One region of the Streptomyces sp. NPDC058308 genome, then DNA from elsewhere that is predicted to be linked to it. Evidence: riboswitches for the same ligand, from Rfam matches in the RefSeq annotation. Region 1 holds a riboswitch; each other region holds the start of a gene.
What was found. Region 1 has a riboswitch for cyclic di-AMP ahead of ACFVYL_RS26910 (NlpC/P60 family protein). Riboswitches for the same ligand answer to the same signal wherever they lie in the genome.
Positions count from the first base shown of each region.

Region 1 (7,290 bases):
CGGTCACCTCGCGCTTCCGGTGCATCCCGCGGTCGCGACCGGCATCCGCCAGGCCCTCGATCTGGCGCACCCGGGGGCCGACGCACGGAGCGCGCCGGGCGGCCTCACGGTCGCCTGACCCGCAGTTTCATCGAACGACCGTCGAACGCAAGGCCAAGGCTGTGCCCACAGTCCGCCGAAAGACGGCCGAATGCCCGTTTCCTGAAACCGCGAAACCTGCCGAAGATTGTCGCGCCCGTATACCGCCGGGTACAGTCACCGCACTGCTCTGCCCCTGCTGCCGAGGCGAAAGAGAAGTTGGTGAACGACCGTCACCCGTCGGGGAGCTCGACTCCCCCGTCCTCGGCTCCCGGCGCCGACCACGCGCACTACGCGCCGTACGACCCACAGAGCGCCCAGCACGGCGGCTACGGCTACGACCCCTACTCCACCGGCGCCTACGACACCGGTACCTTCGCCGTCGACCCCCTCTTCGGCGACATGCCGGGCGGCGGTCACGACACGGGACAGTGGGCGACCACCACGGGGTCCCAGCAGACGCTCACCCACGACGCGTACGCCGCGCAGTACTACGCCGCCACGTACGACGCCGACAGCTACGACACCTCGATGTGGTCGACGGGCGGCCACCAGCAGCTCATCGACATCCCCGCGCAGCCGGGCCCCGACTCCACGGGCCAGTGGGACACCGCCGCCTGGGACCAGGCACCGCGGACCGGCCAGTGGGACACGCAGACCTTCGACACCGGCGCGTACGACGCCACGGCGTGGAACTCCGCGGGCGAGACGCACAACGCGCCCCCCGCCTACGAGATCTCCCCGGACTCCGCGTACGAGACCGACGCCCCGTACGAGAACGGCGCCCCGTACGAGAACGGCGCCGGATCCGGAACCGACACCGCGAGAACAGACACCGCGCGAACCGACACCGCGAGCGCCGCTCCCGACGCGGCCGCGGAGACTACGGCCCCCTCCCGCCGCGCCTCCCGGGGCAAGGGCGGCAGTGGCTCCGGCGGAGGCGGGAACGGTTCGCGGACCCGCCGCCGCACCCCCGCCAAACGCTCCGCGTTCCTCACGGTCGCGGTGCCCTCGGCCTGCGTGATGGGCGTGGCCGGCGTCGCCGCCGCCTCCGTGGGCGACTTCGGCGGGGACGACACCAAGGACACGACGGCTTCCGCCCCGGACCCCACGTCCGTGCAGCCCTCCGCCGCCAACAACAAGCTGGACACCCAGCTGGCGAACCTCTCCGCGGACGCGGGCGACTTCGCCGACCGCGCGAGCCGCACCCAGGAGCGCATCGACCTCAAGGCCCAGAAGGTGGCCGCCGAGAAGAAGGCGGCCGCCGAGGCCGCGCGCAAGGAGCGGCTGCGCCCCAAGTTCGCGCTGCCGGTGAAGCAGCACGGCCTGAGCGCGTACTACGGACAGGCCGGCGTCAACTGGATGTCCGCGCACTCCGGCATCGACTTCCCGGTGTCGTACGGCACGGAGGTCCTGGCCGCGACCGACGGCACCGTGTCGACGAAGTGGAACAGCGCCTACGGCAACATGGCGATCGTGACCGCCAAGGACGGCACGGAGACGTGGTACTGCCACCTCTCCACGCACAAGATCTCCAGCGGCCCCGTGAAGGCAGGCGAGCCCATCGCCTTCTCCGGGAACTCCGGCAACTCGACCGGCCCGCACCTGCACTTCGAGGTGCGCCCCGGCGGCGGCTCGGCGATCGACCCGCTGCCGTGGCTGCGCAGCCACGACCTCGACCCGACGTAACTCCGGCCGCCGCCCTGGGCGTTACAGCTTCTCGACCGGCGCGTACCGCAGCAGCAGGCGCTTGGGCTTGGGCTCTCCGAAGTCCACCGTCGCCTCGGCGTTCGCCCCCGTACCCTTCACGCCGACCACCGTACCGAGACCGAACTGGTCGTGGGTGACCCGGTCGCCGACGGCCAGCGAGACCACCGGCTTCTCCGAGGCGCGGCGCGTGGCGAAGCCCTGTGCGCCGCCGGCACGCGAGCGCGAGGACGACAGCGACGAGGCGATGCCCCCGGCCGGTCCCGATCCTCCGGAGCCGGACGACGCCGGTGCGCCGACGGAGCCCGTCCGCTTCCAGTCCAGATGGGCGTCCGGGATCTCCTCGAGGAAGCGCGAGGGCGGGTTGTACGACGGCTGGCCCCAGGCGCTGCGCATGGAGGACCGTGTCAGGTAGAGCCGTTCACGCGCGCGCGTGATGCCCACGTACGCGAGACGGCGCTCCTCCTCCAGCTCCTTGACCTGGCCGAGGGAGCGCATGTGCGGGAAGACGCCGTCCTCCATGCCGGTCAGGAACACCACCGGGAACTCAAGCCCCTTGGCGGTGTGGAGGGTCATCAAGGTGATGACTCCGGAGTCGTCGTCCTCGTCGGGGATCTGGTCGGAGTCGGCGACCAGGGCGACCCGCTCCAGGAAGTCGGAGAGCGTACCGGCCGGGGCACCGCCCTCGCCCTCGCCTTCGCCTTCCTCGCCGCCCGTGACACCCTCGGCCTGGCCGTCGCCCTGCGCCTGGCTGTTCTCCTGCTCGAACTCCAGGGCCACGGCGGCGAGTTCCTGAAGGTTCTCGATGCGCGTCTCGTCCTGGGGGTCGGTCGAGGCCTGCAGCTCGGCGAGGTAGCCGGTGCGTTCGAGCACGGCTTCCAGGACGACGGCCGGGCCCGCGCCGGACTCGACGACGGTCCGCAGCTCCTCCATGAGCGTGTTGAACCGCTTGACGGCGTTGGCCGACCGGGCCGCCATCCCGTAGGCCTCGTCGACGCGGCGCAGGGCCTGCGGGAAGGAGATCTTCTCGCGCTGCGAGAGCGCGTCGATCATCGCTTCCGCGCGGTCGCCGATGCCCCTCTTGGGGACGTTGAGAATGCGGCGCAGCGGGACGGCGTCCTCGGGGTTGGCGAGGACGCGCAGGTACGCGAGGACGTCGCGGACCTCCTTGCGCTCGTAGAAGCGGACGCCGCCGACGACCTTGTAGGGCAGGCCGACGCGGATGAAGATCTCTTCGAAGACACGGGACTGGGCGTTCGTCCGGTAGAAGATCGCCACGTCGCCGGCCTTGGCGTCGCCCGCGTCGGTGAGGCGGTCGATCTCGTCGGCGACGAACTGCGCCTCGTCGTGCTCGGTGTCCGCGACGTACCCGGTGATGCGCGCGCCCGCGCCCTGGTTGGTCCAGAGGTTCTTCGGGCGGCGGCTTTCGTTGCGCTCGATGACCGCGTTGGCGGCGGTCAGGATCGTCTGTGTGGAGCGGTAGTTCTGCTCCAGGAGGATCGTCGTCGCGTCGGTGTAGTCCTCCTCGAACTGGAGGATGTTACGGATCGTGGCGCCGCGGAACGCGTAGATCGACTGGTCCGCGTCACCCACCACACACAGCTCGGCGGGGTCGTCGTCCTCGCCTCCGGAGGGGCCGACCAGCTCGCGCACGAGTGCGTACTGGGCGTGGTTGGTGTCCTGGTACTCGTCGACCATGACGTGCCGGAAGCGGCGCCTGTAGTGCTCGGCTACGTCCGGGAAGGCACGAAGGAGGTGGACCGTCGTCATGATCAGGTCGTCGAAGTCCATCGCGTTCGCCTCGCGGAGGCGCGACTGGTACATGGCGTAGGCCTGGGCGAGGGTCTTCTCGAAACCGTCGGCGGCCTGACCTGCGAAGTCCTCCTCGTCGATCAGCTCGTTCTTCAGGTTCGAGATCTTGGCGCTGAAGGACTTCGGCGGGAACTTCTTCGGGTCGAGGTCCAGGTCACGGCAGACCAGGGCCATCAGACGCTTGGAGTCCGCGGCGTCGTAGATCGAGAAGGAGGACGTGAAGCCCAGCTTCTTGTACTCGCGGCGCAGGATGCGGACGCAGGCGCTGTGGAACGTCGACACCCACATCGCGTTCGCCCGCGGGCCCACGAGCTGCTCCACGCGCTCCTTCATCTCGCCCGCGGCCTTGTTCGTGAAGGTGATCGCGAGGATCTGGCCGGGGTGCACACCACGCTCGGCGAGCAGGTGCGCGATGCGGTGGGTCAGCACACGGGTCTTGCCGGAGCCGGCGCCGGCGACGATGAGCAGGGGGGATCCGGCGTGCACCACGGCCGCGCGCTGGTTCTCGTTCAGCCCGTCGAGGAGCGTCGCCGGGTCGATGACCGGGCGGGGGGCACCGTCGCGGTAGTGCGAGTCCCGGGTCATGGGCGCGTCGAACTTCCCGTCGAACAGGTCGTCCGGAATGGGCTCCGGAGCGCTGTCCTCGGGCGGCGGCGGGGGTGCTTCGTCCGTGGCCCGGGAGGGCTGCAGGTCCGCCAGGAAGCTGTCATCAAAGAGGCTGCTCATCGCCTCCCGAGTCTAGGCGGCCCCACTGACAACCCGCTGCGGGTTCCGGTCACCTCGTGCCTGCCCACGCCCTGCGCGTGGACGCTCACGCTCCGCATCCAGGTGGCATGGCCGCGTCGAGGCCGCGAAAAGTCACGAAAATGTATCGGGCATATCGAACATCAACCTTCACAGGGACCACACGAGTTGGCTAGCGTGCTCGGCGGGCCGCTCGTCCCCCCACCGGCGAACCCGCCGGGAACGGGTGGCCTCCGCCGAGTCCGACATGTTCGGAGCCGGGGACCCACCGAGAACTTGGGGTGAATCGGTCCCGTACGAAGTACGGGACCGTAGGGCAACCTTCCGGACCACCCGCCCGAACCCGACAGCTAACCCGGTAGGCGGTCTACGGAAGGAGTCGCCTCCCTTGGCGTCGCACCGCAAGCCGCGGACCCGGACAGCCGGAATTCGCACCTCCCCCGCCATCGGCATCACGACAGCGGCCCTCACCTCCGTCGCCCTCCTGTCGCAGAGCGCACAGGCAGCGCCCTCCGCTCCTACGAAGCCCAGCCTCGAAGAGGTCCAGAAGAAGGTCGACGAGCTCTACCAGCAGGCCGGTGTGGCCACGCAGAAGTACAACGCGGCCAAGGAGCGCACCGACAAGCAGCGCAAGAAGGTCGACCGCCTGCTCGACGACGTGGCCGAGCGCACCGACGAGCTGAACGAGGCGCGCAAGGAGCTCGGCTCGTTCGCCGCCGCGCAGTACCGCACCGGCGCCGTCTCCGAGACGGCCACGATGCTGCTCGCCGACGACCCGCAGGGCTACTTCGACCAGAACCACCTCGCGGGCCGGCTGACCACGCGCCAGAAGAAGGCGGTCGACGCCTACACGACGCAGCAGGCGTCGGCGACCAAGCAGCGCGCGAAGGCCGCGAAGAGCCTGGAGAACCTGAGCGATTCGCGGGACGACCTCAGGACGAGCAAGCAGACCGTCCAGAAGAAGCTGGGCGACGCGCGCGAGGTCCTTTCACAGCTGACGGCGCAGGAGAAGGCACGGCTCGCGGAGATCGAGCGGAAGAAGAAGCAGGAGGCCAGGCGCAAGGCCGAGAAGCTGGCCCGCGAGCAGGCCGCCGAGGCGGCGCGCACGCGCAAGGCGGAGGAGGCGGCCCAGCGGGAGAAGGAGCGGGAGCAGGGGCAGGGCTCCGGGTCCGGCTCCGGTTCTGATGCGGGGTCCGGCTCGGGCTCGGGTTCCGGCTCGGGCTCGGGCTCGGGCTCGGGCTCGGGCTCGGGCTCGGGCTCCGGGAGCACGGACGGCGGCTACGCCACCAAGGCTGCGAAGGTCATCGCCTTCGCGCAGGCCCAGATCGGCAAGCCGTACGTCTGGGGCGCCACCGGCCCTGACTCGTACGACTGCTCAGGGCTCACCCAGGACGCGTGGAAGGCCGCCGAGATCTCCCTGCCGCGCACCACGTGGGACCAGGTGAAGGTCGGCACGACCGTGAAGACCGCCGACGCCAAACCGGGTGACCTGGTGTTCTTCTACGACGACATCAGCCACGTGGGGATCTACATCGGCAACGGCAAGATGATCCACGCCCCGAAGCCGGGCGCGAACGTCCGCGTCGAGTCGATCTACTACATGCCGATCCACAGCGTGGTGCGCCCCGCGTAACCGTCGCACCCCATGCACCACAGCTCAGAAGCACACCTCATGAAAGTGGCCCTCCACGCGCGCGTGGAGGGCCACTTTCATGTGGGTGGGGTCATCAGGTCCACAGCACCGCGATGAAGATGTTCGCGACGGTCAGCAGGCCGACCGCGCCGAACAGACCCTTGTCGACCTTCTTCTCGTCCCGCTTCACATAGACCAGCGCGAGAATCACGATCAGCAGGGCCAGCTTGATGCCGATCTTGAGGTTGTTGACCGTGTTGTCGTCCGCCTGGTTGAGGCCCACCAGGACCACACCCGTGACGAGCATGGTCAGCGAGCCGTGCAGCATCGCGGGATTGAAACGGGCCGTGCCCTGGCCCATCTGCTTCATCTGGGTCAGGAAACCGCCCAGGAGCGAGCCGATGCCGATGATGTGGAGGCCGACGAAGAGATGGATGAGTAGGTCCATGAGGCCGGAGCCTAGCCGGGGTGCCCACCCCTCCCGGCCACCGCCCCCTTACCACCACGCCCCGCCAGGCACATCGCAATCGAGCCATCGGTCACGGCTGTACGCGAAGCAGCCGCCACCCCGTGATCGACACGGTCGGAGCCGGTCGTCGGGACGCCCACTTCCGCCAGTTGCGCACAATCCGTCACCAACCCGTGACGGCCAGGTTTAGCGTCCTCCACCAGGTGACCGGCTCCCCAACGCCGCCCGATCCGGGGCGGCCGTCGGACACCACCACCGAAAGACCCGGCGGCGGCCTGTTCCCCCTGTGCGGGCCGCCGCCGGACACCTTAAGGAGCCCCTCTTCGTGGCAGCGCACCGCAAGCCCAGACAGCGCTCGCTCAGCGGCAGCACGGTCCGTACGGCCGCCACCCTCGCCCTCGCGGGAGCCGCGTCCACGACCGCCTTCGACGGCACGGGACACGCCGACCCACAGCTCGGTCCCGCCGAGGTGAAGTCCAGGGTCGACGCGCTCTACCGCGAGGCGGAGACGGCCACCGAGAAGTACAACGGCGCGAAGGAGAAGACCGAGAAGGCCGAAAAATCACTCGGCGAGCTGCGCGACGAGGCCGCCCGCAAGACGGAGAAGCTCAACTCCGCCCGCGACAGCCTGGGTTCGTACGCCGCCGCGCAGTACCGCGCGGGCGGCATCGACCCCTCTTTACAACTCATGCTCTCCTCCGACCCCGGGCAGTTCCTGGACCGCGCGGAGCGCGCCGACCGGGCCGGCGGCCGTCAGTCCGTGGCCCTGCGCGACGTGCGCGCGCAGCTCCGGGAGATGGACCAGCTGCGGGGCGCGGCCGCCGACCGCCTGGCCACGCTCCGCGCC
Region 1 covers NZ_JBHVZA010000022.1:30,101-37,390, reverse strand. The annotation lists gene ACFVYL_RS26925 (esterase/lipase family protein) at 1-118, shown strand, start outside; gene ACFVYL_RS26920 (M23 family metallopeptidase) at 301-1,767, shown strand; gene pcrA (DNA helicase PcrA) at 1,789-4,323, opposite strand; cyclic di-AMP (ydaO/yuaA leader) riboswitch at 4,566-4,722, shown strand; gene ACFVYL_RS26910 (NlpC/P60 family protein) at 4,730-5,974, shown strand; gene ACFVYL_RS26905 (hypothetical protein) at 6,069-6,422, opposite strand; gene ACFVYL_RS26900 (NlpC/P60 family protein) at 6,769-7,290, shown strand, end outside.

Region 2 (7,290 bases), on a different contig from region 1:
CTCGGTGCCCCAGCGCAGGGCCTCGGAGAAGGACTCCGCGCCGATCGGGGCGATCATGAATTCCTGGATGTCGACGTTCGAGTCGGCGTGCGACCCGCCGTTCAGGATGTTCATCATCGGGACGGGCAGCAGGTGCGCGTTCGGGCCGCCGAGGTAGCGGAACAGCGGCAGGTCGCTGGCCTCGGAGGCGGCGTGCGCGACGGCGAGCGAGACGCCGAGGATGGCGTTGGCGCCGAGCGAGCCCTTGTTGTCGGTGGCGTCCAGGTCGAACATGGCCTGGTCGATCAGGCGCTGCTCGGTGGCGTCGTAGCCGACGAGCTCCGGGCCGATCTGCTCGATGACGGCGAGGACGGCCTTCTCGACACCCTTGCCCTGGTAACGGTTGGGGTCACCGTCACGGAGTTCGATGGCCTCGAAGGCACCGGTGGAGGCACCGGACGGAACGGCGGCACGACCGGTGCTGCCGTCGTCGAGGCCGACCTCGACCTCGACCGTGGGGTTGCCTCGGGAGTCCAGGATTTCCCGGGCTACGACGACGTCGATGGACGGCACGAGCATCTCCTTCTGGGAGTGTGACGCGAATACGCGAGGGAACAGACCGTTTCGGCCCTGCGTCTCCTGAGCCTAACCGGCTCCGGGGCTTCAGCCAGCCGACCGCCCGTCCCGTGGGACGGAGAAGCGGCCAAATCCCCCGGAAACAGGACGATGGGCCGCGTTTCTACTCGCTCGTAGCGAACAAGCCGGGCGGCCGGGCAGGCCAGGACCGCGGCATTCCGGCGGCGGACACGGGGGCGGACATGGCCCCGCCCCGGTGCGTACGGGGGATACGCGCACCGGGGCGGGGAGCCCGTGGGGACGGGGGCGGCCGTGCGTCCGCCGAGGCACGGCCGGGTGGAGCCGGGGCTTTAGCTGAGGTGCAGCTGCTGGCCCGGGTAGATCATGTCGGCGTTGTCGATGATGTCGCCGTTGAGCTTGTAGACCTTGTGCCAGCCGCCCTTGACGTGCTTCGCCTCGGCGATCTTGGACAGGGTGTCGCCCGTCTTGACCTTGTACTCGCCGTCGCCCTTCTTGACCGTCTTGCCGGTCGGGGTCTCGACGGTCTTCTTGCTCTCGGTCTGCGGCGCGGGCTGCGGCTTCGGAGCGGCCTGCTGCTGCTTCGGAGCGGCCTGCGGCTGCGTCTGCTGCGGCTTGGACTCCTGCTGCTGCGGGGCCTGCTGCGGGGCCTGCTGCTGCGAGCCGCCGCCGCTGTGGTTCGAGGCGCCCGAGAGGCCGACGCCACAGCTCGGCCAGGCACCCTTGCCCTGACCCGCGAGGACCTTCTCGCCGATCTCGATCTGCTGGGCCTTGGACGCCTTGTCGGCGGAGGGCGCGTACTTCGTGCCGCCGTACGCGGCCCAGGTGGACGGCGAGAACTGCAGACCGCCCTGGTAGCCGTTGCCGGTGTTGATCGACCAGTTGCCGCCCGCCTCGCACTGGGCGACGGCGTCCCACTCCTGGTCGGTGGCGGCGGAGGCCGAACCGGCGGCCATCAGCGGGGCGGCGACCGCGACACCGGTGACGCCGGCGAGCGTGGCGACCCGGGTGGCCTTGGACGGACGACGGTGCTTGCCCTTGCTGGAAAACAGCATGAGTGATCCCCTCACCGACGCCTGCGAGGTGAGCTGTCGGGTTCGGGCCGATGTGGTTGCCCGGCCGCGCTCCTCAGAGCGCGGCTTCACCCCTAGCCGTTCCCGTCCGTCTCGCGGCGCACAGCCTTCTCGCTGTGCGTCCCCTCAACGGACGGACCCGGCACAAACCTTGGGTCCCCCGCTCCTGCCTACGGCGCTCGAAGCGACGACTGTTCCCGTCCGGCCGTTGGCAGGATTCGGCGTACCGACCGGCGGGGCCCACCAGTGGCGAGCGGTGACGACGGTAATCACGTCTTCCACACAATTTCAAAGACGATCAGGGCTTCTGAGACTCATGTCTCACTCGCGCCAAAGCGGACATACGGCGTGAAGGCCCCGCCCGACTCTTCGTCAACTACCGTTACTTTTCGCCCAGATCGAGGCTCTGACCGGGGAGGATGAGGTCCGGGTCGTCGCCGACGGTCTTCTTGTTCTCGGTGTAGAGCTCGTGCCAGCCGCCCTCGACGTCGAGGTCGTCCGCGATGACCGAGAGACTGTCCCCGGAGCGCACCGTGTACGTCCCGTCGGCGACCGCGCCGGTGCGCTCCTCGCCGCGCGAGGCGTGCCGTCCGGGACGCCCTCCCGCACTCTCGTCCTCGTCCGCGCGGTCGCCTCGGTGGCGCCCCGCGGAGGAGCCCGATCCCTCGGAGGGTGCGGTCGCGTCCTCGGCGTCGGGCGAAGTGCCGTCCTTCTCCCCGGACTTGCCGGAGCCGGACGCGCCGTCGGCGTCACCCGCCCCGCCCTTGTGACCCTTGTCGCCCTTTTCACCCGACTCGTCGTGATTCTTGTCTCGCGCGTCGCCCGGGTCGCCGGAGGGCTTCTCCGGGTCCGCGGACGGGTCGTCGGAGGGATCGGCGGACGGATCGGCCGAGTTGGACGGGTCGGCGGACGGCTCGCCCTTCTCCGCGCCCTTGGAGTCGCCGGAGTCATCGGCGCTGCCGGAGTCCTTGGAGCCCTTGGAGTCCTTGGAGCCCTCGGGTTCGTCGTCGCCGGTCGAGCCCGACGGGTCGGACGGGGCGGACGGGTCGGACGGCTCCCCGGTGACGGGCGCGCCCGGGTCCACGTCGGCCGCGGCGCCGCCGTCGGTGAGCCCGGCGATCGGCGCGCAGCTCGGCCAGGCGGCGGTGCCCCGGTCGCCGAGGACCTTCTCGGCGACGGAGATCTGCTGGGACTTGGAGGCCTGGTCGGCGCTGGGCGCGTAGTCGAGGCCGCCGTGGCTCTCCCAGGTGTCCTGGGAGAGCTGGAGCCCTCCGTAATAACCGTTGCCGGGGTTCGCGCTCCACGCGCCGCCGCTCTCGCACTGGGCGAGCTTGTCCCACGTGTCGGTGGAGGCGGCGCTCGCGCTGGTGGCGGCGAGCAGTGGGATGGCGATGGCTGATCCGGTGACGCCTGCCGCGACGATGAGAGCCGGGGCCTGGCGGGGGCGTCGGTGACGACCTTGACCGGAGAGCATGCGGTTGCCTTTCAGGAGACTGCAGCGACGGCTGGGGCGCCCGGGGGCGCCCAAGTCGTCGTGAACGTAGCCGCAGTCGAACGCTTGTCACAAGTCGATGCAGCGGAGATCACGTGAACATCACAGTCGTGACGGCCCGTCAGCCCCCGGCCGGTGGCTGTGCGTTTGTGAACTTCACCGGCAGCGTCCGCAGTCCCCGCATGATCAGCCCGCCACGCCACCGCAAATCGGCCGGATCCGACGCGAGTTCCAGGTCGGGGAGGCGTCTGAGCAGCGTCGAGAGGGCGGTCTGCCCCTCCAGCCGGGCGAGCGGAGCACCGAGGCAGTAGTGGATTCCGTGCCCGTATCCGAGGTGCTGGTTGTCGCGGCGGGAAAGGTCCAGGGTGTCGGGCCGGTCGAAGCGGGCCGGATCGCGGTCGGCGGCGGCGAGCACGACGAGGACGGGGTCGCCCGCGGCGATGTCCTGCCCGCCGACGCGGACCGCCTCCGTCGCGAACCGCCAGGTGGCGAGCTCGACGGGCCCGTCGAAGCGCAGGAGTTCCTCGACGCCGGTCGCCAGGAGCCCGGTGTCGCCATCGGCCAGCGCCCGCTGCAGCCGCTCGCGCTGTTCGGGGTGGGTGAGCAGCGCGTACAGGCCGTTGCCGATGAGATTGACGGTGGTCTCGAAGCCTGCGAAGAGCAGGATGAAGGCCATGGCCGCCGCCTCGTTCTCGGTGAGGTGCTCGCCGTGGTCGGAGGCCTTGATGAGCCCGGAGATGAGGTCCTCGCCCGGGTCGAGGCGCTTCCTGTGGATGAGCTCGGCGAGATAGCCGCGCATCTTCTTCACCGACCGGGCCACACCGCCCCTGGGCCCGCCCCCGTGGCGGATCATCATGCCCGCCCAGTCCCGGAAGTCGTCCTGGTCCTCGCGGGGGACGCCGAGCAGGTCGCAGATGGCGTAGATGGGGAGGGGGAAGGCGAACTCGTGGATGAGGTCGGCCTCGCCCTCCGCCACGCCGTGCTTGTCGAGAAGCGCGTCGATGAGGGAGTCCGTCAGCTCCTGCACGCGCGGCGCGAATTCGGCCACCCGGCGCGGCGTGAACGCCTTCGCGACGAGCCGGCGCAGGCGGGTGTGGTCCGGCGGGTCGATGTTGAGCAGATGCGTCATCAGCTCGGCCTTGCGCTCGCCGGGGATGCCGGTCTTGCCCTTGGCGTGGGCGGGCTCGTCGTGGTGGGCCGGGTTCTTGCTGAGCCGCTGGTCCGCGAGGGCCTGCCGCGCGTCCGCGTACCGGGTGACGAGCCAGGCCTCCACGCCGCTGGGCAGCGTGGTGCGGTGCACCGGGGAGTTCTCGCGCAGCCAGGCGTACGCCGGGTAGGGGTCGGTGGCGAACTCCCAGGTGAAGAGTTCGGGCTGCGGGGGCGGGGGCGTCCCGGGGGCGGGCGTGGCTCCTGCGGACGTGGTTCCTGCGGGGCAGGGCGTGGGCGGCTGGTCGTGCATGCGGTCGACGGTATCCCCAGGGTGGGCGCCGCACGGACCTAGCCGGGGTCCATGCCGGCGTCCGGGCCGGCGTCCCGGATCGGGTCCTGTCCGGGTTCCTTGCCGGTCGGGCGGAGCAGGCCCCCCAGCCGCCGGGTGGCCGAGGCGTCGCCGTCGGCCGCGGCGATGCGGAAGTAGTGGACGGCGAGGTGCTGGTGGACCTGGCCGAGCAGGGCGGCCGCCCCGGCCTCGCCCGCGTCGGCGGCGGCCGTCAGGTGAGGGACCGCTTCCGGGTACGCGACGCGGGTGGCGAGGAGGTGGCCGAGGCGGCCGGCGGCGCGGGTGTTCCCGCGGGCCGCGGCCTCGCGGAACCAGTGCTCGGCGGTCTCCGTCTCCCCCTCGTCCTGGGCCAGCAGGCCGAGCCACGTCATGACGTGGGCGTCCCCGCCCTCGGCGCGGGGCGTCAGGGCCGCGCGGAAGGCGGCCACCAGGCCCTCCAGCTCGGCCGGGTCGTGCGGCTCCAGCTCCTCGTACGCGCGGGTCCACACGCGGTCCGGCACCGCCGGGTCCGAGCGGGCCGCGTCCGCGACCAGCGAGCCGTACGCCCGCCAGGTGCCGGGCCACTCCCCCGGTACGAGCAGGCCGGTCACGCCGTGCCGGGGCGCGGTGGCCCAGGCGAGCGCCTCCTCGAAGGGTTCCCCGGCCGTGTCGGCCGCCACCGGCTCGTACTCCTGCCTGATCTGCCTCAGCAGCTTGGGTGTGACGCCCCGGGTGAGCCCGCACCGCGCGAGGTCGATCGCGGCGCGCACCAGGAGGTGTCCGAGCAGCCGCCCGCCCGCGCGCCGCGCCCTGCGCCACTCCTCCCACAGGTCGGGGCCGAGTGCGAGGAACTCCGTGATGCCCAGGTCCCCGCGCCACCGGACGGCGTCCGTGAAGCGCGGGTCGTCGACCGTCGCGAGCCGCGCCAGCTCCGCCTCGCTCCACTCGGCGGCGACCTCGACCGTCTGCGCGACGCTCAGCACGCGGGCGCCCGGATGCTGTCCGAAGCGATGTCTGTCGTACGCCTCGTCCCGCATCGTCGCCAGGACCAGGACACGGTCGTGGGTGAGCTGGGCGAGCACACCGGGGGTGCCGGGCTCCGCGAGGTGGCCGTCGAGGTCGTCGAGCCACACGATGTGGGTGCCCGTGGCGTCGCGGCCCCGGAGCTGGTCGGGCAGGTCGCGCAGGTCCGTTCCGCCGCCCGCGACGAAGACCCGGGAGTCCTCCGGCACGCTCGCCCGCAGGGCCGCCCACGCCGTGGAGGTCTTTCCGGACAGGGGCGCGCCCGTGACGATGACGAGGCCGCCGTGGTGCGCGGCCTGCCGCAGGAGGACGGACAGCTCCGCGTCGCAGTCCCTCGCGACGTAGGGAGGCAGGGCCTTCACCCAGGTGAAGCGGCGGGTGGGGCGCACGCCGAGGCCCAGGCGGCGCAGCTGGTCGACGCGGGGCCAGCTGTCGGCGGGGGCGGTGTGCGGGGGTGCGGGCGGGGGTGCGGGCGGGGCTGGCGGGGTGGTGACGGTGAGGGACTGGATGGAATTGGCCTGTACGACGGCGCTCTGCGCGCCGCCGGTGACGGAGTTCCGCGCGGCGGGTTCGGCCGGTGCGTCGGAGTCCTCCGTGCTCGTGGCCCGGGTGTACCAGGCGGGGGGCGCGTAGTCGATCTCGAAGTGCCCGGTGGCGTCGGCCGTGCCGGGCTCGGCGCCGGCCGCCGGGGGCAGGGCACGGCCGGAGTCGAGGTCCAGGGAGGCCATGACGAGCCGCAGGCGGCCCTCCCGCACCCGCCCGCCGGTCCTCAGGCAATGGTGCACGACCCCGGCCCAGGCCGCCCGCAATCGTTCCGGGTCCACGGTCTGCCTCGTCGCGCGCATCCTGTCGACGTCGAGGTCGGTGTCGGCCCCCACGACACGCGAGTGCCGGAAGAACATCACGAACGCGTCCCGGGCCGTCCGCCAGCGGTCCTCGTCCCCCTGCATCGCCGCCACGAGGACGTCGGCCGCCTCGGCGGCCAGTACCTCCAACTCCGCTGCCACACAAGCCCCCACGCCCTCGTACCGCCTGAGGAGGCAACCGTACTAAGCGCCCGCCCCCTCCGCCGCCCGCACCGCGTCCCGGTAGGCGCGTGCGGCAGCGCGGAGGGCGGCCTCCGGGTCGACGCCCTCGGACTCGGCCCGCAGGGCCAGGTCGAGCAGCTCGTATCCGACGCCGTCCCCGGTGGGCACGTCGACCTCAAGTCCCGCCGTGCGTACGCGCGATGCCAGCTTCGCGGCCAGGGCCAGGCCGGGCTGGCCGAGCGGGATGCCCTCGGTGACCGAGGTCCGCCGCTTCTCCTGCGCCTTCGTGCGCAGCCAGTGCGCCTTGACGTCCTCCGGGGTCCGCGCCGTGTCGTCGCCGAAGACGTGCGGGTGGCGGTGGATGAGCTTCTCGACGATGCCGCCCGCGACGTCGTCGACGGAGAAGGGCTCGTCGTCCTCCCCGGGGCCGCCCTCCTCGGCGATCCGCGCGTGGAAGACGACCTGGAGCAGGACGTCACCGAGCTCCTCGCGCAGCTCCGTCCGGTCACCCTCCTCGATCGCCTCCACCAGTTCGTACGCTTCCTCGATGGCGTACTTCGCCAGGCCCTTGTGCGTCTGCTGCGAGGACCACGGGCACTCGGCGCGGATCCGGTCCATCACCTG
Region 2 covers NZ_JBHVZA010000014.1:20,503-27,792, forward strand. The annotation lists gene eno (phosphopyruvate hydratase) at 1-552, opposite strand, end outside; gene ACFVYL_RS20060 (transglycosylase family protein) at 906-1,628, opposite strand; cyclic di-AMP (ydaO/yuaA leader) riboswitch at 1,632-1,834, opposite strand; gene ACFVYL_RS20065 (transglycosylase family protein) at 2,029-3,120, opposite strand; gene ACFVYL_RS20070 (cytochrome P450) at 3,260-4,597, opposite strand; gene ACFVYL_RS20075 (sel1 repeat family protein) at 4,636-6,645, opposite strand; gene ACFVYL_RS20080 (nucleoside triphosphate pyrophosphohydrolase) at 6,688-7,290, opposite strand, start outside.
Region 2: another riboswitch for cyclic di-AMP. It lies ahead of ACFVYL_RS20060 (transglycosylase family protein); the one in region 1 lies ahead of ACFVYL_RS26910 (NlpC/P60 family protein).

Region 3 (7,290 bases), on a different contig from region 1:
GCGGCATGTTGGTCGCCATGCCGACGGCGATGCCGGACGCGCCGTTGACCAGGAGGTTCGGGTAGGCGGCGGGGAGGGCGGTGGGCTCTCTCTCCTGGCCGTCGTAGTTCGGCTCGAAGTCGACCGTGTTCTCGTCGATCGACTCCGTCATCAGGGAGGTGGCGTCGGCCATCTTGCACTCGGTGTACCGCATGGCGGCCGGCGGGTCGTCGTTGCCGAGCGAGCCGAAGTTGCCGTGGCCGTCCACCAGGGGGAGGCGCATCGAGAAGGGCTGGGCCATGCGCACCAGCGCGTCGTAGATCGACGCGTCGCCGTGCGGGTGCAACTTACCCATGACCTCGCCGACGACGCGGGCACACTTCACATAGCCGCGGTCGGGGCGCAGGCCCATCTCGTTCATCTGGTACACGATCCTGCGGTGCACCGGCTTCATGCCGTCGCGGGCGTCCGGCAGGGCGCGTGAATAGATGACCGAATACGCGTACTCGAGGAAGGAGCCCTGCATCTCGTCGACGACGTCGATGTCGAGGATCTTCTCCTCGTACGAGTCGTCGGGCGGCGGGGTCTTCGTGCTGCGGCGGGCCATCGCTGCTGCGGCTCCTTCACCAACAAGTGCGGGATCTGACGCCGACCATTGTGGACTGTCCCACTGACAACGCAGACCACGACCCGTGCACCGGCGGCGTCACACGCGACTACGCCGAGGGCGGAGCGGGAACTTCGTCAGGTGCTGACACGCTTGCATACAGTGGCAGGACTGGCAGCAATTGTTCTGATCCAGCGATGATCCAGCGATCGAAGGGACGTACATGCCCATGGGTCACACGGCCACAGCCGAGGCCGGCTCCGGAGGCCTGACAGCGACCGAGCACCGGCTGGCCAATGGCCTGCGCGTGGTGCTCTCCGAGGACCACCTGACCCCGGTCGCCGCGGTCTGCCTCTGGTACGACGTCGGCTCCCGCCACGAGGTCAAGGGGCGAACCGGCCTCGCGCACCTCTTCGAGCACCTCATGTTCCAGGGCTCGAAGCAGGTGCACGGCAACGGCCACTTCGAGCTGGTCCAGGGGGCGGGCGGTTCGCTCAACGGCACGACGAGCTTCGAGCGCACCAACTATTTCGAGACCATGCCCGCACACCAGTTGGAGCTGGCCCTGTGGCTCGAGGCCGACCGGATGGGCTCACTGCTCTCCGCGCTCGACGAAGAGTCCATGGAAAACCAGCGCGACGTCGTCAAGAACGAACGCCGCCAGCGCTACGACAACGTCCCGTACGGCACCGCCTTCGAGAAGCTGACCGCTCTCTCGTACCCGGAGGGCCACCCCTACCACCACACGCCGATCGGCTCCATGGCCGACCTGGACGCGGCCACCCTGGAGGACGCCCGCGCGTTCTTCCGCACGTACTACGCGCCGAACAACGCCGTCCTGTCGATCGTCGGCGACATCGACCCGGCTCAGACGCTCGCCTGGGTCGAGAAGTACTTCGGGTCGATCCCCGGGCACGACGGCAAGCAGCCGCCGCGCGACGGCTCCCTGCCCGAGCGCATCGGCAAGGAGCTGCGTGAGGTCGTCGAGGAGGACGTGCCGGCCCGCGCCCTGATGGCCGCCTACCGCCTCCCGGAGGACGGCACGCGCGCGTGCGACGCGGCCGACATCGCCCTCACCGTCCTCGGCAGTGGCGAGTCCTCCCGGCTCTACAACCGCCTCGTGCGCCGTGACCGCACCGCGGTCGCCGCCGGGTTCGGCCTGCTGCGCCTGGCCGGGGCGCCCTCGCTCGGCTGGCTGGACGTGAAGACGTCGGGCGACGTCGAGGTGCCCGTCATTGAGGCCGCCGTCGACGAGGAGCTCGCCCGCTTCGCCGCGGAGGGCCCCACTCCGGAGGAGATGGAGCGCGCCCAGGCCCAGCTGGAGCGAGAGTGGCTCGACCGGCTCGGCACGGTCGCGGGCCGCGCCGACGAACTGTGCCGGTACGCCGTCCTGTTCGGTGACCCGCAGCTCGCCCTCACCGCCGTGCAGCGCGTCCTCGACGTCAGCGCCGCGGAGGTCCAGGAGGCCGCCAAGGCCCGCCTGCGCCCCGACAACCGCGCGGTGCTCGTGTACGAACCCGTGACCGTCGCCGACGAGGGCGAAGCAGGCGTCGTGGACGCCGTGGACGCCGTGGACGCCGAGGAAGAGGAGGCGGCGAAGTGACCGAGGCCGCGACGATGCAGTTCCATCCACAGCCCCAGGCCGGCACGGCCAAGCCCTGGGCCTTCCCGGCGCCCGAGCGCGGCACGCTGCCCAACGGCCTCACCGTGCTGCGGTGCCACCGCCCGGGCCAGCAGGTCGTCGCCGTCGAGATCCACCTCGAAGCGCCGCTGGACGCCGAGCCCGAGGGCCTCGACGGCGTCGCCACGATCATGGCGCGGGCCTTCAACGAGGGCACCGACAAGCACTCCGCCGAGGAGTTCGCCGCCGAGCTCGACCGCTGCGGCGCGACGCTCGACGCGCACGCCGACCACCCGGGCGTGCGGGTCTCCCTGGAGGTCCCGGTCTCCCGGCTCCCCAAGGCGCTCGGCCTGCTCGCCGACGCCCTGCGGGCCCCCGCCTTCGCGGACAGCGAGGTCGAACGGCTCGTACGCAACCGCCTGGACGAGATCCCGCACGAGGCCGCCAACCCGGCGCGCCGCGCCGCCAAGGAGCTCTCCAGGCAGCTCTTCCCGGCCACCTCGCGCATGTCCCGGCCGCGCCAGGGCACCGAGGCGACGGTCACGGCCATCGACTCGGCGGCGGTGCGCGCCTTCTACGAGAAGCACGTCCGGCCCGCCACGGCCACCCTCGTCGTCGTCGGCGACCTGACCGGCACCGACCTGGACGCCGTCCTCGCGGACACCGTCGGCGCCTGGACCGGCTCCGCGGGCGAACCGCGCCCGGTGCCGCAGGTGACCGCCGACGACCGCGGCCGCGTCGTCATCGTGGACCGCCCCGGAGCGGTCCAGACGCAGCTGCTGATCGGCCGCGTGGGCGCCGACCGGCACGACCGCGTCTGGCCGGCCCAGGTCCTCGGCACGTACTGCCTGGGCGGCACCCTCACCTCCCGCCTCGACCGCGTCCTGCGGGAGGAGAAGGGATACACCTACGGAGTGCGGGCGTTCAGCCAGGTGCTTCGCTCGGCGCCGGACGGCACGGGCGCCGCGATGCTCGCCATCAGCGGCTCCGTGGACACCGAGTCCACCGGCCCGGCACTCGGCGACCTCTGGAAGGTCCTGCGCACCCTCGCCGCCGAGGGCCTGACCGACGCCGAGCGCGATGTGGCCGTGCAGAACCTGGTGGGCGTGGCCCCGCTCAAGTACGAGATGGCCGCCTCCGTAGCAGCCACCCTCGCCGACCAGGTCGAGCAGAACCTGCCGGACGACTTCCAGGCGCAGCTGTACCGGCGGCTGGCCGCCACCGGCACCGTGGAGGCCACTGCCGCCGTCGTGAACGCCTTCCCGGAGGACCGCCTGGTGACGGTCCTCGTCGGGGACGCCGCGCAGATCGAGGAGCCCGTCAGGGCGCTCGGGATCGGTGACGTGAGCGTGGTCACGGGCTGAGTGACAGTCAGGACATAAGAGGACCCCAGTGGCCACTTCGGCCGCTGGGGTCCTCATATGTCCGAATTGCTATGGAGGTTGCCTGTCTGCTCTGTGGCGTGCGCTACAAAAGCCGCGTTCTGTTTGTCGAACGAAAGAGGCCCCGTTTAGCGTCGGTCCGGCTGTTCGTCGCGCAGTACGCCGCACCCGCGGCACCGGACAGTCATCGCCGAGTCCCCGTACGGTGCGAGCCAGGGGAGCCGGGGACCCACACGTCCCCTGGGGTGAATCGGGCACCTTGCCGTGAGGCGAGGAGCCCGTAGGAGACCTTCCTGCTCCGAACCCGTCAGCTAACCCGGTAGGCGAGAGGGAAGGAAAGGATCACCCGCCACATGGCGTTCACCCGTGCCACCGGGAAGCACCGTCGTCCGAGCCGCCTCACGCGGACCACCGCGAACGTCGCGGGTGTCGCGGCGCTCACCACCACCGGTGTCATCGGAGGCCTCGCGGCTCCGGCGCTCGCCGCCGCCGACGAAGCGGCCGTCGAACACACCGGCCTCACCCAGGCGATATCCGTCGGCGACTCGCTCGCCGAGAACATCGGCGAGCAGGCCGCCGCCCAGCGCCAGGCCGCCGACGACGCTGCTGCCGCGAAGAAGGCCGAAGAGGCCGCCAAGAAGAAGGCCGCGGAGGAGAAGCGCAAGGCCGAGGCCGAGGCGAAGGCGAAGGCCAAGAAGGAGCGCGAGGCCAAGGAGCGCGCCGCCCGCGAGGCCGAGCGCAAGCGCCTGAACACCTACGTGGCCCCGGTCGATGGCTCCTACGTCTCCACGGGCTACCAGACCGGCGGCGCCATGTGGTCCTCCGGCAGCCACACCGGCATCGACTTCCACGCCGCGTCCGGCACCTCCGTCCACGCGGTCGGCTCCGGCACCGTCGTCGAGGCCGGCTGGGGAGGGGCGTACGGCAACAACGTGGTCATCAAGATGAACGACGGCACGTACACCCAGTACGGCCACATGTCGTCCCTCGGCGTCACCGTCGGCCAGACGGTCACCCCGGGCCAGCAGATCGGCCTCTCCGGCTCCACCGGCAACTCCAGCGGCCCGCACCTCCACTTCGAGGCCCGCACCGGCGAGGAGTACGGCTCGGACATCGACCCGATCGCATACCTCCGCTCGCACGGCGTCAACGTCTGACGCACGCGGCCCCGCAGCACTCCACCGAAAGCCCCGGCTCCTGGCGAGCCGGGGCTTTCGGCATTGCCGCCGCTCGCACCCGCCGCAATTGGCCAAAAGATATCCATGGATTCCGGCCCGCCGTCGGAAATTGCGGCTCTCTGCAATAGAGTCACCGGACGAGCGTCGGTCGACCGCGATTGTGCGGGGATGAAGGCGGAGGTCCGGGTCATGCGTGTTCCCGCCCATTCGGTATGCACGGCCATACGGGACGACATCGTCGCCGGCGTGCACGAAAGGGGCAGTCGGCTCGCCGAGGAAGTCCTCGCGCGCCGGTACGGCGTCTCCCGCGTCCCCGTGCGCGAGGCCCTGCGCACCCTGGAGGCCGAGGGGTTCGTCGTCACCCGCAGGCACGCGGGCGCGTGCGTGGCCGAGCCCACGGAGCAGGAGGCCGCGGATCTCCTGGAGGTGCGGACGCTCCTCGAACCGCTCGCCGCGGCACGCGCCGCGCAGCGCCGCACGGACGCGCACCTCAAGGTCCTGCGCGGACTGGTCAGGCTGGGCCAGGAACGCGCCAGGAACGGCCGGGGGGAGGATCTGCGGCCCCTGGGTGGCTGGTTCCACGAGACGCTCGCCCAGGCGTCCGGCAACCCGGGCCTCAGCGCCCTGCTCATCCAACTGCGGCACAAGGCCGCCTGGATGTACGTCGTCGACAGCCCGGCGGCGCCGGCCGACTCCTGGGCCGAGCACGCGGCGATCGTCGACGCGGTGGCCCGCCGGGACGCGGAGCGGGCCAGGGCGCTCACCGCCGCGCACGCCGCGCGCGCGACGGCCGCGTACCGGCCGCGCCATGCCGGGCGGCCCGGTCGCGGCCGGGTGAGGGATTCGCAACATGCCGTAAACACGGTCAGCCTCCAGAATTAACGGAGGCGCCGTATACAAAGGAGAGACATTTCTTGTCCCTTATTTGTTGAGCGTTTGCCGTGTGCTCCCTCAATTTTTTGCGCGAGAACTTCGGCGAGGCGTCAGCGCGAAATCAGCGGAGTCGGCGGAGTCGTCCACGCAAACGGCGATGGGGTCACCCGGAATTCCGGGTGACCCCATCGCCGTTTTCCACGAATGTGTCCTAGACCGTCTCCGGAAGCTCCTCGAGCCCCTCCGAGACCAGCTTCGCCAGACGGTCGAGGGCGGCGTCCGCGCCCTCGGCGTCGGAGGCGAGCACGATCTCCTCGCCGCCCTGGGCGCCCAGACCGAGCACCGCGAGCATCGAGGCGGCGTTGACCGGGTTGCCGTCGGCCTTGGCGATCGTCACGGGGACGCCGGCGGCCGTGGCCGCGCGGACGAAGATGGAGGCGGGTCGGGCGTGAAGGCCCTCGGCCCAGCCGACGTTGACGCGGCGCTCAGCCATGTGTTGCTGCCCTTCCAGGTGTCTCACACTTGTCTAGACCAGTGTCTCATGCCGTCACGAGTGCTCCGTCGGACAGGTGTCCGCCCCGCTCGCCCTCGACCTGTCCTAGCCTGCCCCGGCCCCGGCGGCCGCGCGACCCGTACCCTGGCCCCATGCAGACCGCGTCGGATCGGCAGGATCGGCACGACTACCCCGCCCACTGGGAAGCCGATGTGGTGCTGCGCGACGGAGGTACCGCCCGGATCAGGCCGATCACGGCCGAGGACGCGGACCGCCTGGTCAGCTTCTACGAACAGGTGTCGGACGAGTCGAAGTACTACCGCTTCTTCGCGCCCTACCCGCGCCTGTCCGCCAAGGACGTGCACCGTTTCACCCACCACGACCAAGTGGACCGGGTGGGGCTGGCGGCCACGGTGGGCGGCGAGTTCATCGCCACCGTGCGCTTCGACCGCATCGACGAGCGCGGCATGGCCGCCAGCGCCCCGGCGGACGAGGCCGAGGTCGCCTTTCTCGTCCAGGACGCCCACCAGGGCCGCGGCGTCGCCTCCACCCTTCTGGAACACATCGCGGCCGTCGCCAGGGAGCGCGGCATCCGCCGGTTCGCGGCCGAGGTGCTGCCCGCCAACACCAAGATGATCAAGGTGTTCACGGACGCCGGCTACCAGCAGAAGCGCAGCTTCGAGGACGGTGTCGTCCGCCTGGAGTTCGACCTGGAGCCGACGGACCGTTCCCTCGCCGTGCAGCGCGCCCGCGAACAGCGGGCCGAGGGGCGCTCCGTGCAGCGTCTCCTGACGCCGGGCTCGGTCGCGGTGATCGGCGTCGGCCGGGTCCCCGGCGGCGTCGGCCGCAGCGTCCTGAGCAACCTCAGGGAGTCCGGTTTCACCGGGCGCCTGTACGCGGTGAACAGCGCGTTCGGCGAGGAGGGCGACGGTGAGGAGGGCGACGGCGCCGGCATCGACGGGGTGCCCGCGCACCGTTGTGTCGCGGCCATCGAGGAGCCCGTGGACCTCGCGGTGATCGCCGTGCCCGCCGACCGGGTGCCGCAGGTCGTCGCCGAGTGCGGGGAGCGCGGGGTGCAGGGCCTCGTGGTGCTCTCCGCCGGGTACGGGGAGAGTGGCCCGAAGGGGCGCGAGCGGCAGCGCGAACTGGTCCGCCAG
Region 3 covers NZ_JBHVZA010000052.1:6,644-13,933, reverse strand. The annotation lists gene ACFVYL_RS36820 (DNA topoisomerase (ATP-hydrolyzing) subunit A) at 1-586, opposite strand, end outside; gene ACFVYL_RS36815 (M16 family metallopeptidase) at 810-2,189, shown strand; gene ACFVYL_RS36810 (M16 family metallopeptidase) at 2,186-3,571, shown strand; cyclic di-AMP (ydaO/yuaA leader) riboswitch at 3,768-3,930, shown strand; gene ACFVYL_RS36805 (M23 family metallopeptidase) at 3,943-4,746, shown strand; gene ACFVYL_RS36800 (GntR family transcriptional regulator) at 4,957-5,649, shown strand; gene ACFVYL_RS36795 (HPr family phosphocarrier protein) at 5,852-6,133, opposite strand; gene ACFVYL_RS36790 (GNAT family N-acetyltransferase) at 6,286-7,290, shown strand, end outside.
Region 3: another riboswitch for cyclic di-AMP. It lies ahead of ACFVYL_RS36805 (M23 family metallopeptidase); the one in region 1 lies ahead of ACFVYL_RS26910 (NlpC/P60 family protein).

Region 4 (7,290 bases), on a different contig from region 1:
CCTGCGGGGGCGGCTGCACCTGGAGATGCCGGAGACCGAGAGGTACACGGAGCGCGGGCGGCCGGAGGGGACGGACGGCCTCTTCGTGGCCTGGGAGACGCTCACGCACGCGGGCAACGCCTGAAGTGGTTCGACGCACCCCTCCCAATGGCGTAGAGTTGCATTCAACGGCGCGGGGTGGAGCAGCTCGGTAGCTCGCTGGGCTCATAACCCAGAGGTCGCAGGTTCAAATCCTGTCCCCGCTACTCAAGGCCTAGGGCCCGGAACCAAGCAATTGGTTCCGGGCCCTAGGTGTTTTCCCGTACGCCCTTCCCGTAACCCGGTCGGACCGCACCAGGTCGCACCCGCTCCCCGTCGGGGGAACCCTGAGTGGAGCGCGTGATGGGCGCGGAGTCGGCGGGAGACAAGCGGTGGGGCAGCGAGCGGGATCCGGGGACAGGGGTGCCACCGCGCACGAGCGGACCTTCGTCCGGTCCCTGCCCCTCCTGCTCCTGATCGTCGGCGTCGTGTACGACGTGACGACCCCGCCGGAATTCACCGCGGCCCCCCTCTACACGGCCGCCCCGCTGATCGCCGCCCCCTTCTACTCGCAGCTCAGCACCGTCCTGACCGGCGCCGCCGCCACGGCCGCCGTCCTCTTCCTGCACTTCGGCAACCCGGTCAGCGGCCATGTCGAGGCCGTCACCGAGGTGCTCACCGTGGTCACCGTCGCGGCCCTCGCGATCGTCATCAACCGCGTCGTGCGCCGGGGCAACGACCGGCTCGCCAACGCCCGCTCCATCGCCGAGACCACCCAGCGCGCCGTGCTGCCCGAACCCGATCCGCGGATCGGCGGGCTCGACATCGCGGCGCGGTACGAGGCCGCGCAGGCCGACGCGTTCATCGGGGGCGACCTCTACGCGGTGCAGGACACCCCGCACGGCGTGCGGCTCATCGTCGGCGACGTCCGGGGCAAGGGTATGGGCGCGGTCGCCGCGGTCGCCGTCGTCATCGGCGCCTTCCGGGAGGCCGCCGAGCAGGAGACGACGCTTGAGGCGGTGGCGCAGCGCCTGGAGCGGGCGCTCGCGCGCGAGGGCACCCGGCGCGACGGGCTCGACCAGTTCGAGGGGTTCACCACCGCCGTACTCGCCGAGATCCACCACGCCGGCGGCGCCGTACGGCTGATCAACCGGGGGCACCCGTCGCCGCTGCTGCTGCGCGGGGACGGCCGGCTGTGCGTCCTGTCGGCGAGCGAGCCCGCGCTGCCGCTCGGCATGGGCGAGCTGGGGGTCTGGCCGGACCGGGCGGACGAGTCGGAGTTCCCGCCCGGCGCGATGCTGCTCTTCTACACGGACGGCCTGTCGGAGGCGCGCGATCCTGCGGGGGAGTTCTACGATCCCGCGACCCGGCTCGGCGGGCGCATCTTCCCGGGCCGCGGCGGCCCGCGCGCGCTGCTCGCCGCGCTGGCGGAGGAGGTGCGGCGGCACACCGGGGGGCGGATGACCGACGACATGGCGCTGCTCGCGGTGCGGCGGCCCGTCGCCGGGGATCCGGACATCACGGCCCGTGACTGAAGGGCATCCCTCCGCATGACAACTGACGTACTGTCAAGGGAATGTGAAGCTCCGGTGCGTGCCGCGGGGGCGTGAGAGGGCGTCAACTCGCCCCGTTCCGAACCTCCGTGTCCCGGTACGTACACCCGGTCGGCGTTAACGATCAACCGGAACAGCTTGGAATACGGACCCGCTGTCTATTAACGTTCGATAACGCAGCGCGGTCGTCCCAGCCGTCACTAGAGGCGGCTCCGCGCGCACACGCCTAATCCCGAAAGGGAGCCGGGGAACCACCAACTTGGGGTGAATCAGGCAGCTGAGCACCGTGCATCCGTGTACCGGCGCCAGGTGTCCGTAGGAGACCTTCCTGCTCCGAACCCGTCAGCTAACCCGGTAGGCGAGAAGGAAGGAAAGGAGTGCGCCCCAGTGGCGTCCAACCGGCCTGCCCCCCAAGCCGTGTACATACCGAATGACGATGACTTCGGTACGTACGACGACTCCTTCGAGGAGTGGAACCCCACCGAGGATTCCGTCCGTCCCGTCCGTGGCAGGCACCGTGTGCACAAGAAGGGCGGCGGGCTCGCCCGCAGCTCCACCGTCCTCGGCGTGGGCGTCATCGCCGCCGTCGGCGCGGGCGGCATCGCCACCGCGCAGGACGGCAAGCCGCCGGTCTCCCTCTCGATGCCCGACCTGCCGGGCATGGACACCGTCGCGGACTCGCTGCCGGAGGCCAAGTCGCTGCCCGGCGTGGGCTCGCTGATATCTGACGACGCGGCGGACTCCACGGTGTCCGCCGCCGCGGCGGCCCCCCTCACCGCGGCCGGCGTCAGCACCGCCGACGCCGAGCAGGGCACCACCGACGCGGGCGAGGCGCTGCGCGCCCGCATCATGCAGCAGGCCGAGAACCAGCAGGACCAGGCGGACACCGTCGTACGGACCGCGGCCGAGGACGCGGCCGTCAAGAAGGCCGCCGAAGAGGCCGCCACCCAGCAGCAGGCGGCCCAGCGGGACGCGAAGGCCGAGGCCGCCGCCAAGAAGAAGAAGGAGGCGGAGGCCCGCAAGGCCAAGGCAGAGGCCGAGCGCCTGGCCAAGCTCGCCAAGAGCTACGCCATCCCCACCTCCTCGTACACCCTCACCTCGCACTTCGGCGACGCCGGTGCCATGTGGTCCTCCGGCCACCACACCGGTCTGGACTTCGCCGCACCCACGGGTACCCCCCTCAAGGCCGTGCACACCGGCACCGTCAAGGAGGCCGGCTGGGCGGGCGCGTACGGCTACCGCACCGTGCTCGAACTGGAGGACGGCACGGAGGTCTGGTACTGCCACCAGTCCTCGCTCAATGTCAGCGCGGGGCAGAAGGTCACCACGGGCGAGGTCATCGGCCGCGTCGGCGCGACCGGCAACGTCACCGGGCCGCACCTCCACATGGAGGTCCACACGCCCGACGGCACCGGCATCGACCCGCTCGGCTGGCTGCAGGGCAAGGGCCTCAACCCCTGAGCACCCCCGCAACCACCCCCTGAACCCTCCTGCCCCCCTGAACCACCCCTGAGGGCCCCCTCGACTCCGGCGGCCCTGGCGCCCACCCCCCCCCGACGCCAGGGCCGCCGGTCCCGTCCCGGCGAGACGGAATTCCGCTTCCACCGCGGACGTTGCGGAACGTATGACTTCTCTTCGCCAGCTCGGCTCTTCCGACCTCGAGGTCTTCCCGCTCTCCCTGGGCGGCAACGTCTTCGGCTGGACCGCCGACCGCGCCGCGTCCTTCGCCGTCCTCGACGCCTACACCGCCGCGGGCGGCAACTTCATCGACACCGCCGACGCGTACTCGGCCTGGGTGGAGGGCAACGAGGGCGGCGAGTCCGAGACCCTCATCGGCGAGTGGCTCGCCGAGCGCGGCAACCGCTCCGATGTCGTCATCGCCACGAAGGCCGGCGCGCACCCCGCGTACAAGGGCCTCTCCCCGGCCACCATCAAGGGCGCCGCCGAGCAGTCCCTGCGCCGTCTCGGCACCGACTACATCGACCTCTATTACACGCACTACGACGACCCCTCGGTCCCCGTCGAGGAGATCATCGGCACGCTCGACGAGCTGGTGCGGGACGGCAAGGTGCGCGCCATCGCCGCCTCCAACATCACGCCCGAGCGGCTCCAGGAGTCCCTCGACTTCTCCGACCGCGAGGGCCTCGCGCGCTACGTCGCGCTGCAGCCGCACTACAACCTCGTCTCCCGCGACACCTACGAGGGCCCGCTCCAGGAGCTCGCCTCGCGCTCCGGCCTCGCGGCCGTCCCCTACTACGCGCTCGCGTCCGGCTTCCTGACCGGCAAGTACCGCCCCGGTGCGCGGGTGGAGAGCGCGCGCAGCGGACGGGTCGAGTCGTACGTGGGCAGCGAGCGCGGCGACCGTGTCCTCGCCGCGCTCGACGAGATCGCCGCCGACCGCGGCGCCGAGGTCGCGACCGTGGCGCTCGCCTGGCTGGCGGCGCAGCCCACCGTCGCGGCGCCGATCGCCTCCGCGCGCACGGTCGGGCAGCTGCCCGCGCTGCTCGCGGTGGCGGACCTGGAACTGACGCAGGCGGAGCTCGCGCGCCTGACGGAGGCTTCCGCGTAGGGCCTAAGAGCGGTAGGGGTTGTCGTACGTCGTCGGGTAGCCGTACGCGGGATAGGGCTGCGGGTACGCGGGGCGGGGCTGCGGGTACCCGTACGGGGGGTGCCCGTACCCCGCGTACGGCACGGGGAGCAGGACCGGTGCCGTCGCCCGCGCCGCGTACGCGAGGGCGGGGCGGGCCGGTTCGCGGCGCTCCCACAGCCTTTCGAGTAGCTCCCGCTCGCGTACGACGAAGTCGGCCCCGGCCCGGCCGCGGCGGCCCCGGTGGCGCAGGAGCGCGAGGGACGTCGCGTACGTCTGGTACTCCGCGACCGTGCGGGCAGCCGCCTTGCCCCAGGTGTACGAGGCGTAGTCGCGGGCCAGCGAGCGGGCGCGCATCGAGCCCAGCGCGTACGGCTCGGGCGGCGTCAGCCAGCCGGCCGCCGCGTACGCGGGCAGCTCCGCGCGGATCGTGCGCAGCTCGCGCTGCCGGGTCCAGACGGCCAGCCAGGTGAGCAGGCCGAACACCGGGAGCATGAACACCGCGTACACGGTGAAGAAGCCGAACTGGCCGAAGACCGCCGAGCCGTTCCACAGCGCGTGCATGCCCATCGCGAGCAGCAGTCCGGCGAGCGGAAGCAGCAGCCGCCGCAGCCGCTGGCGGTCGGCGGCGAACGCGGCGAGGCCGAAGCCGATGCCGGTCAGGACGGTGAAGAGCGGATGCGCGAACGGTGACATGACCACGCGCACGAAGAAGGTCGCCGCCGTCACCGAGGCGAGGCCGCTCTCGCGGCTGAGCTGGTCGGTGACGAAGGCGTTGCCCAGATAGAGGATGTTCTCGGTGAACGCGAACCCCGTCGCGGTCACCCCCGCTATGACGACGCCGTCGACGATTCCCGTGAAGTCGCGTCTGCGGAAGAGGAAGACGAGCAGGACGGCCGCCGCCTTCGCGCTCTCCTCGACGATCGGGGCGATCACGGTCGCGCCGAGGTTGTCCGCGCTGGTGGGGTCGGCGGTGGCGGTGGCTATCCAGCGGATCGCGAAGCTGTTCGCGACGATCGCGATGAGGGCGGCCGCGCAGGCGCCCCAGGAGAAGGAGAAGAGGAGGTTCCGCCACGGTCCCGGCTGCACCCGGTCCAGCCAGCGGAACGCGGCGACGAGCAGCGGCACGGGCACGATCGCGAGGCCGAGCCCGACCAGGAAGCCCTCGGTGCCGGTCTGCTCCCTGACCAGGGCGAGGATCACCAGGCCCGAGAGGGCGAGCAGCGTGACGAGCGCGGCCACGCGTATCGCGCGCCGCTGCCACCAGCGCACGCGGCGCAGTGCCCCCGGGGCGGGCGCCTCGGGGGGTATGGGATACGGAGAACTGGTGGCCACGCCGTTGACCCTAACGAGGGACGGGACGGGCCGCGACGGTGCCTCAGCCCTGGGGAGGGGCAACTCGGCGGAACAGCAGGTCCTGGACGACGTGGCCCTTGCCGAGGCCCTGGCCCTCGAAGCGGGTGAGGGGGCGGAAGTCGGGGCGCGGGGCGTACCCGCCGTCCGCCTGGGTGTTCTCGAAGTCGGGGTGCGCGGTGAGCACCTCCAGCATCTGCTCGGCGTACGGCTCCCAGTCGGTCGCGCAGTGCAGCAGCGCGCCGGGCTTGAGGGAGGGCGCGGCCAGCGTCAGGAACTCCGGCTGGATCAGGCGGCGCTTGTGGTGCCGGGCCTTGGGCCAGGGGTCGGGGAAGTAGACGCGCAGGCCGTCGAGGGACTCGGGCGCGAGCATCTCGCGGAGCAGGATGATCGCGTCGCCGTTGGCCACGCGGACGTTGCTCAGACCGTTCCGCTCGGCGAGGCCGAGGAGGTTGCCCTGGCCGGGGGTGTGCACGTCGACGGCGAGGATGCCGGTGTCCGGGTCGGCGGCGGCCATCTGGGCGGTGGCCTCGCCCATGCCGAAGCCGATCTCCAGGACGACGGGCTTGTCGTCCCCGAACAGCTCGGCGAGGTCGAGCCGGCGCAGCCCGTCGATGTCCATGCCCCACTGGGGCCAGAGCCGACGCAGAGCGTCCCCCTGGCTGGCGGTCACCCGACTGCGCCGGGGCTGAAAGCTACGGATCCGCCGCTCATGGTGCGACCCAGCGGGATCGGGCGAGGGCCCCCCGGGAAACCGGGGCGCGGCGACCTCGCGGGGCGACGGGGCGTCGGGGCTATGGAATGAGTCAGACACAGTGCCCCCAATTTTACGACCAGGGACGGAGGGAACCGCGCACCTGGCCGGGCGGGGGCAACGGATCGCCGCTAAGGGGCGCGGGGAACTGCGCACCTAGTGGGGTCGGGGCCCGCGATGACGGTGGGGGCGAGGGATCGCCGCCAAGGGGCGCGGGGAACTGCGCACGTAGTGGGGTCGGGGCCCGCCATGACGCTGAGGGCAACGGATCGCCGCCAAGGGGCGCGGGGAACTGCGCACCTAGCCGGGTCGTGGCCCGCGATGAAGATGGGGGCGAGAGGGTCGCGGCCAGGGCCGCAGCAACCGCGCGCTCAGCCACACACGCCCCGCAGGGACCCCAACGCCCTCCGAGCAACCTCCCTCCCAATAGGGAGGGAAGCCGTAGCCGCAGGAGACGGCGCGTTCAGGACGTGGACCGCGCGCGCCCCCTCCCGTATCAGAAAGTCGTCGACCAGCGTCCCATCCCGCAGCACCGCCTGCGCCCGCACCCCCGCAGGGGCCGGCACCAGATCATCCGCCCGCACCGCCGGCAGCAGCCTCCGCACCGCCGAGGTGAACGCCGCCTTCGACGCGGAGCGCCGCAGCTCACCCGCCCCGTACCGCCAGTGCCGGCGGGCCATGTGCCAGGAACCGGGCCAGCCGATCGTCCCGGCGAGCTCACGGGGCCGGACGACCGACCAGTCATACCCCTCGCGGGCCAGCGCCGGCACCGCGTTCGGCCCCACGTGGACCCCGCCGCCGACCCCTCGCGTCAGGTGGACGCCGAGGAACGGAAAGGCCGGGTCCGGCACGGGATAGACGAGACCGCGCACCAGCTCGGGCCGGACCAGGTCGAAGTACTCCCCCCGGAACGGCACGATCCGCATGCCCGGATCGTCCCCGGTGAGCCGCGCGACCGCGTCGCAGTGCAGCCCCGCGCAGTTCACCAGGACCTTGCCGCGGACGACCGAGCCGTCCGCCGTGGC
Region 4 covers NZ_JBHVZA010000049.1:17,830-25,119, forward strand. The annotation lists gene ACFVYL_RS36325 (alginate lyase family protein) at 1-124, shown strand, start outside; tRNA gene ACFVYL_RS36330 (tRNA-Met) at 172-245, shown strand; gene ACFVYL_RS36335 (PP2C family protein-serine/threonine phosphatase) at 411-1,553, shown strand; cyclic di-AMP (ydaO/yuaA leader) riboswitch at 1,785-1,947, shown strand; gene ACFVYL_RS36340 (M23 family metallopeptidase) at 1,959-3,032, shown strand; gene ACFVYL_RS36345 (aldo/keto reductase) at 3,196-4,140, shown strand; gene ACFVYL_RS36350 (PrsW family intramembrane metalloprotease) at 4,144-5,493, opposite strand; gene trmB (tRNA (guanosine(46)-N7)-methyltransferase TrmB) at 5,537-6,325, opposite strand; gene lhgO (L-2-hydroxyglutarate oxidase) at 6,637-7,290, opposite strand, start outside.
Region 4: another riboswitch for cyclic di-AMP. It lies ahead of ACFVYL_RS36340 (M23 family metallopeptidase); the one in region 1 lies ahead of ACFVYL_RS26910 (NlpC/P60 family protein).